DNA from 3 places in the Pseudomonas sp. NY8896 genome. Region 3 is predicted to be linked to each of the others. Evidence: riboswitches for the same ligand, from Rfam matches in the RefSeq annotation. Region 3 holds a riboswitch; each other region holds the start of a gene.
The links. A riboswitch is a leader RNA that binds a small molecule or an ion and turns the genes downstream of it on or off. The one in region 3 is predicted to bind cobalamin.
Positions count from the first base shown of each region.

Region 1: it holds a riboswitch for cobalamin, as region 3 does, so the genes downstream of both, cobO (cob(I)yrinic acid a,c-diamide adenosyltransferase) here and Q9451_RS17490 (CbtB domain-containing protein) in region 3, are expected to answer to the same signal.
Region 2: it holds a riboswitch for cobalamin, as region 3 does, so the genes downstream of both, Q9451_RS19920 (ABC transporter substrate-binding protein) here and Q9451_RS17490 (CbtB domain-containing protein) in region 3, are expected to answer to the same signal.

Region 1 is NZ_CP132350.1:5,390,560-5,392,815, reverse strand. Features, by position in the region: gene Q9451_RS24280 (sorbosone dehydrogenase family protein) at 1-565, opposite strand, end outside; cobalamin riboswitch at 793-1,015, shown strand; gene cobO (cob(I)yrinic acid a,c-diamide adenosyltransferase) at 1,134-1,745, shown strand; gene Q9451_RS24270 (cobyrinate a,c-diamide synthase) at 1,742-2,256, shown strand, end outside.
Region 2 is NZ_CP132350.1:4,448,867-4,451,122, reverse strand. Features, by position in the region: gene Q9451_RS19925 (iron ABC transporter permease) at 1-161, opposite strand, end outside; gene Q9451_RS19920 (ABC transporter substrate-binding protein) at 161-1,171, opposite strand; cobalamin riboswitch at 1,282-1,481, opposite strand; gene Q9451_RS19915 (DUF1624 domain-containing protein) at 1,510-2,256, opposite strand, start outside.
Region 3 is NZ_CP132350.1:3,903,444-3,905,699, forward strand. Features, by position in the region: gene Q9451_RS17485 (LLM class flavin-dependent oxidoreductase) at 1-741, shown strand, start outside; cobalamin riboswitch at 855-1,079, shown strand; gene Q9451_RS17490 (CbtB domain-containing protein) at 1,173-1,361, shown strand; gene Q9451_RS17495 (CbtA family protein) at 1,371-2,057, shown strand; gene Q9451_RS17500 (cobalamin biosynthesis protein) at 2,057-2,256, shown strand, end outside.

The sequences.
Region 1 (2,256 bases), 1.5 Mb from region 3:
CCAGGTAACCCTTTTCGGTGATCTGCATGGCGCCTGGTTCATAGTGAAAGCGCAGCAGCCTGTCGGTGTCGGCAACATATAGATTCTTGCCTACCAGCGTCATGCCGAAGGGGGAGTTGAGCCCCTCGATGAACGGGGTGCGGATTTCTGCCACACCATCATGGTCTGCATCGCGCAGCAGGGTGATGCGGTTGGCGCTGGGGGCGGTCGCACCGGCGCGCTTCATCGCCTTGCCCATGGCCCAGCCGCGAATACCCTTGCCATCTTCGGGCTTTGGGGGCGCGTTGGTTTCGGCTACCAGCACATCGCCGTTGGGCAGCAAGTAGAGCCAGCGTGGGTGGTCGAGGCCGCTGGCGAAAGCGGTGACCTGAGTGCCTGGTGCTGCGGTGGGCTTGCCGCCCTTTGGCCAGCCGACTGCGGGGGCGATGTTCACGGTGGGGATCAATGTCGTGACGGGGGCAGGCAACTCGGGTGTTGGCCCGCTGCCCTCGCTTACGTTCAACAGGGCCGTTTCGCCGCAGCCTGCCAGGCTGGCGGCGACTAACCAAGGCAACAGGCGGTTCATGGGCAGCGTCCTCTGAAGCAGGCCTATGGGATTGAGAGGGCGCGCAGGGTTCCGTCCCTTGGTCTTGCTCTTGCTTCGGCTTTTGCTTCAAAGCGCGCGATAGTCCAGGCGACGCAGATTGCGACTTCAGCGTTCAGCCTCCTGAAGTCGCGAAGATCAAGATAAAGATCAAGAGCATAAATAGCTGCAACACCCGCTTCGATTGACGCTCCCGGTGCAACCCTCTAACCTTCGCGCGTGTTTCAGGTGCCCTGCCAGCTTCGACTGGGCAGGGTGAAACTGGGAAGCCGGTGGGCGCCTGCATGGCGCGAATCCGGCGCTGCCCCCGCAACGGTAAGTGAGCAGAAGGCCGCGCAAGGCCACTGGATGCCAGCATCCGGGAAGGCGCGCAGGCCAGGGCCTAACGCCCACTCACAAGCCCGGAGACCGGCCTGTTACTGCCAACGGCATCACGGAGGGTGATGCGCGGTGCACCGTGGCGCCCTGCCATGGCCCCTGCGCGTTCTCCGTTTGCCTGCCTATTACCTGCCGCCGCGCGTTGCCGTGGTGCCAGCCAGCGGAGAACCCCATGAGCGAATCCACCGAACGCGACGAACGCCACCTGGCGCGCATGCAGCGCAAGAAGGCGGTCATCGACGAACGCATCGCCAATTCCCCCAACGAATGCGGCCTGCTGCTGGTGCTGACCGGCAACGGCAAAGGCAAGAGCAGCTCGGCCTTCGGCATGCTCGCACGCGCCCTGGGCCATGGCATGCAGTGCGGTGTGGTGCAGTTCATCAAAGGCCGCAACAGCACCGGCGAAGAACTGTTCTTCCGCCGCTTCCCCGAGCAAGTGCGCTACCACGTCATGGGCGAAGGCTTTACCTGGGAAACCCAGGACCGCCAGCGCGACATTGCTGCCGCTGAAGCCGCCTGGGCGGTGTCGCGCCAGTTGCTGCAAGACCCAAGTGTGCAGTTCGTGGTACTGGATGAGCTCAACATCGCCCTCAAGCATGGCTATCTCGACCTGGACCAGGTGCTGTCCGACATTCAGGCCCGCCCGCCGATGCAGCATGTGATCGTCACTGGCCGTGCGGCCAAGGATGAAATGATCGAACTGGCCGACACCGTGACCGAGATGGGCATGCTCAAGCACGCTTTCCAGGCCGGTATCCGCGCACAGAAGGGCGTCGAGCTGTGAGTCGATCGCGCCACTGCCCCGCCGTGCTGATCGCGGCACCAGCCTCTGGCCAGGGCAAGACCACTGTCACTGCTGCTCTGGCACGCTTGCACCGTAACCTCGGGCGTAAGGTGCGGGTGTTCAAGTGCGGGCCCGACTTTCTGGACCCGATGATTCTCGAGCGGGCCAGTGGCGCGCCGGTGTACCAGCTGGACCTGTGGATGATCGGTGCAGATGAAAGCCGTCGCCTGTTGTGGGACGCTGCCGGCGAGGCCGACCTGATCCTGATCGAAGGGGTGATGGGGCTGTTCGACGGCACCCCGTCCAGCGCCGACCTGGCCCGCCATTTCGGCGTACCGGTGCTGGCGGTGATCGACGGCACGGCCATGGCTCAGACATTCGGCGCCCTGGCTCTGGGCCTGGCGCGCTATCAGGCCGACCTGCCGTTCGCCGGCGTGCTGGCCAACCGGGTGGGCAGCCTGCGCCATGCGCAACTGCTGGAAGGCAGCCTGACCCAAGGGTTGCGCTGGTA
Region 2 (2,256 bases), 550 kb from region 3:
TCGATCGGGTCGACCGGGTAGCCGGCCTGCCACAGGTGGTTGGCCAGCACCTGGCCGACCACGCTGGGCGACAGGCTGGTTTCGCCGATGGCGGTACCGGCCAGCAGGGCGGCCAACAGGGCTGCCAGGGCAACCACGATGCAGGGTAACAGGCGCATCATCACTGGGCTGCTTTACCGCTGGCGAAGGCTGTGGCTAGCGTCTGCACGCCGCGGAACAGGCGGATGCCGGCTTGCATGGCGTCGGCGTCAAGAATGATGATGCGATCGTACTTCACCGCATCCATGTTGCGGGTTACCGGGTCGCTGCGCAGGAATTCGAGCTTTTTCTGGTAGTCGTCGGCGGGGAAGCGGCGGCGGTCCATGCGGGCGATGATCAGCCAGGTGGGGTTGGCCTTGGCCAGGGTTTCCCAGCCTACGGTCGGCCATTCTTCGCTGGACTCGACCACGTTGCGCACACCCAGGGTGCGCAGCATGAAGTCGGCGACGCCCTGGCGGCCGGCCACATAAGGGTCGATGTCGAGGTCGGCGCTGGAGAACCAGAACAATGCCGAGGTGGCCGACAGGTCCTTGCCGGCCAGTTGCGCCTTGGCACTGTCCAGGCGGCCTTTGAGCTCGGCATTCAGAGCATTGCCGCGGTCCTGCACATCGAAGATCTCGGCCAGCTGGCTGATGCTCTTGTAGATGCTGCTGACCTGGAACGCCTGCAGACGGGTGCCGTCGGCGCCGACCAGGTTGTCCTTGCCTTCGCAGTCCGACGGCAGCAGGTAGGTGGGGATCTTCAGTTCATCGAACTGTTCGCGGGTGCCGACCACGCCCTGGGCACCGACCATCCATTCGAACTGCACCGCCACCAATTGCGGGCGCTTGCCGACCACGGCTTCGAAGCTGGGGTCGTTGTCGGCCAGGCGCGGCACCTTGGCGTTCACTGCCTGGTACTCGGGCAGCACGTTGTTGAACCACAGCGAGGTGCCCGCCAGTTTGTCGCCCAGCCCCAGTGCATAGAGCATCTCGGTACCGGCCTGGCCGATGGTGACGGCGCGCTGTGGCGCCTGGGCGAACGTCTGCGGCTTGCCGCAGTTGTCGAGCGTCAGCGGGTAGTGGGTGGCCGCGGCCTGGGCCAGGCCGGTAAGGCCTAGGCCGGCGAGCAGGGTGGCGAAACGGGGCAGCATGCTGGGCGATCTCCTATCGGACAGTTCGGGTGAGGAACGCGCGGACAGGCATCGCCGAGCCCCTGCCGGTGGCAGGGGCAACACTGATGGCCAATCCCGGACACCCCGCCGGTTGGTGAATGTAGGCCGGCAGGTCTCCTGACTGGTGCGTCATGGCCCGGCTCCGGCCTTCCCGGGCGGTCTGGCCCAGTGGCATCGATGGAGCAGGCTCGGCACCTACAGTTGCGGGGGCAGTTCCGTTTGGCCCGTATTGGCGGGCCTGGGATTCCCTATTAGTTCCGTGGTGGAAACCGGCGGCCCGCATGGTAGACCATCGCGCCGCCGGGTGAAAACGCTTTTCAGAAGTACTTCAGCCAGGCGATGTCGCGGCGCCGCTGCTTCAGTTGGGCGAACCCGCGTACTGGCAGGTACAGCGAAGCCGCCAACAGCACCGCGCTCAGCCACACCGCTGCAATGCTCTCGAAGCCGAAGTAGTCGCCCTGGTTGAGGCCCAACAGCGCCACGCTGGCCAGGTACAGCAGCTTCAGCACATACAGGTGCAGCAGGTAGAAGAACATCGGGGCCGCACCGAACACCGCCAGGGCACTGATCCAGCGCGCCTGGCCGGCCCGCTCGAAGGCGCGCAGCAACACAAGGCCGCAGCCCAGGGTCAGGGCCAGGAACAGTAGCGACGGTGGGTATTTGGTGATGTTGAAGAAGCTCATCAACGTTTGCGTGAAGGTGGGGTAACCGCTCCACGGCGCCTCACCATAGCCGTTGAACATGCGCAGCAGGACAAAGCCCAGGAGTGCGAGCAACCCGGCCGTCAGCAGGCGTTGCTGGCGTTGTCCGGCCTCGCTGCCGCGCGCGAACCAGGGGCCCAGGCCATAACCCAGGGCAATGACGCCGATCCACGGCAGCACCGGATACGACGTGCGCAGGCGCAGGTTTTCCGACCATTCAAGCCAGCCGCGGTCGTGCAGGATTGCCCAGGGCACGTGCAGGGCTGACCCCACGCCAAAGTGCAGGCCGTCGAGCAGGTTGTGGCCGGCGACGATGATGGCGCCCAGGGTGAGCAGTGCGGCGCGTGGCAGCCACACCAGCAG
Region 3 (2,256 bases):
CTGGACAAGGATGCCCGTTATGCGCGCACCGACGAATACCTGCAGGTACTGCGTGACACCTGGACTCGCCATGAACCGTTCGACCACCAGGGCACACATTACCGCGTCGAAGACAACCTGACCCTGGTCAAGCCAGTGCAGCATTTGCCGATCTATTTCTCTGGCGCCTCTGATGCGGCCGTCGAAGTGGCCGCCAAATACGCCGATGTGTACATGATGTGGGGCGAACCGCTGGAACAGGTACGCGAACGCATCGCCAAAGTGCGCAAGGCCGCCGCCCGCTACGGACGCGAAAAGCATATTCGCTTCAGCCTGTCGTTGCGGCCGATTCTGGGCGCTACCGAGGCCGAGGCCTGGGGCCGTGCCGAGCGCATTCTGGCCGACGCCCAGGCGCGGATCGGCATCCACCAGGGCAACCGCCGCGAGAAGAACTTCGGCAAGAGCAATGCCGGCTCTGAGCGTCTGGTGCAGCTGGCCAGCCAGCGCAAAGTGCATGACACCCGGCTGTGGACCGAGATTGCCGCGCTGGGTGGCGGTGCCGGTAACTCTACGTCGCTGGTGGGGACTGCAGAGCAGGTGGCAGAGGCCGCATTGGCTTACTACGAGCTTGGGGTGAGCACTTTCCTGTTCCGCGGTTTTGACCAATTGCGTGATGCGGTCGAGTACGGGCAGGACCTGATCCCGCGCATTCGCGCGCTGGTGGCCCAGCGTGAGTCTGGCCGCGATATTCGAACTGCGTAGATTTCTACGGTACGGCTGCAGGGATAGCGCCGTCCGGCAGGAACCCGCGCAAGCCTGAAATGGGTGGAAGGCAGATGCACCCACAGATTGACGCCAAGCCCGCCCCATGCTCTCCTTATGCCTCACGTTCAGGTGCCCCCATAGGGGGTGAAACGGGAAACCGGTGCGTCGCAGGCCCTCCAGCAGGGCCGGACAATGCCGGTGCTGCCCCCGCAACGGTAAGCGAGTGAAGCGTCTGTACCACTGTGCCTCGTAGTACGGCATGGGAAGGTGACGTGTTCCAGGAGCCCTGCTCTTCCTCGCAAGCCCGGAGACCGGCCTGGCGTTCATGAACACCCCGCGGTGGGCGGGCGCTGTTGCATTCCCCTGGGCGACCCCGCCCGGGGCTGCCGCGCTCGCCCGTTGCTCACTAAAAAGCAGAGGAACGCGTCATGCCCGTCACCAGCGCCAAGCAGCACAGCCTTGCCACACCCGTCACCCTCAGCCAGCGCGTAGTCATCGCCGTCGGCGCCAGCCTGTTGGGCCTGTGCCTGGTGTACTTCGCCGGCTTCTCGCACATCGAGGCCGTGCACAACGCCGCCCACGACACCCGCCACAGCGCCGCCTTCCCCTGCCACTGAGTACGCCTGATGATCACGCGCATTGCCCGTACTGCGGGTTTCAGCGGGTTGCTTGCGGCCCTGTTGCTGACCTTGCTGCAAAGCTTTTGGGTCGCCCCGCTGATTCTCGAAGCGGAAACCTACGAGTCCTCGGCCCCGGCCGCACAACACGAACATGGCGGCAATGAGGGCGCTCATGAACACAGCGCCGAAGCCTGGTCACCAGAAGACGGCTGGCAGCGCGTGCTGTCCACCACCGGTGGCAACCTGGTGGTGGCGGTGGGCTTTGCCCTGATCCTCGCCGCACTGTATGGCCTGCGCGAGCCGAAGCGCGTCAGCACTGGCGCCTTGTGGGGCCTGGCCGGTTTCGCCGTGTTCTGTCTGGCCCCAACGTTGGGGTTGCCACCGGAACTGCCCGGCACTGCTGCCGCCGACCTGGGGCAACGCCAGGCCTGGTGGATTGGCACGGCCAGCGCCACCGCCCTTGGCCTGGCCTTGCTGGTGTTCGCCCGCCACTGGCTGCTGAAGGCGCTGGGCGCCGTGCTGCTGGTTATCCCCCATGTGATCGGTGCGCCACAGCCTGAAGTCCATGAAAGCCTGGCCCCCGAAGCACTGGAGACGCAGTTCAAGATGGCCTCCTGGCTGACCAACGCTGCCTTCTGGGTGGCGTTGGGCCTGCTCAGTGCGTGGCTGTTCCGCCGCTCCAGCGAGGCCTGATGCCGGCTTTCTACGCTGGCTTGGGCTGCCGCCGGGGTTGCCCGGCGGATACCCTGCAAACCCTGCTGCACCAAGCCCTGGCTAGCCAGGGCCTGGCGCTTTCCGACCTGCGCGGCATTGCCAGCATCAACCTCAAGGCCGACGAAGCCGGCCTGCAGCAACTGGCCGCACGCCTGGCCTTGCCCTTGGTGCTGTACCA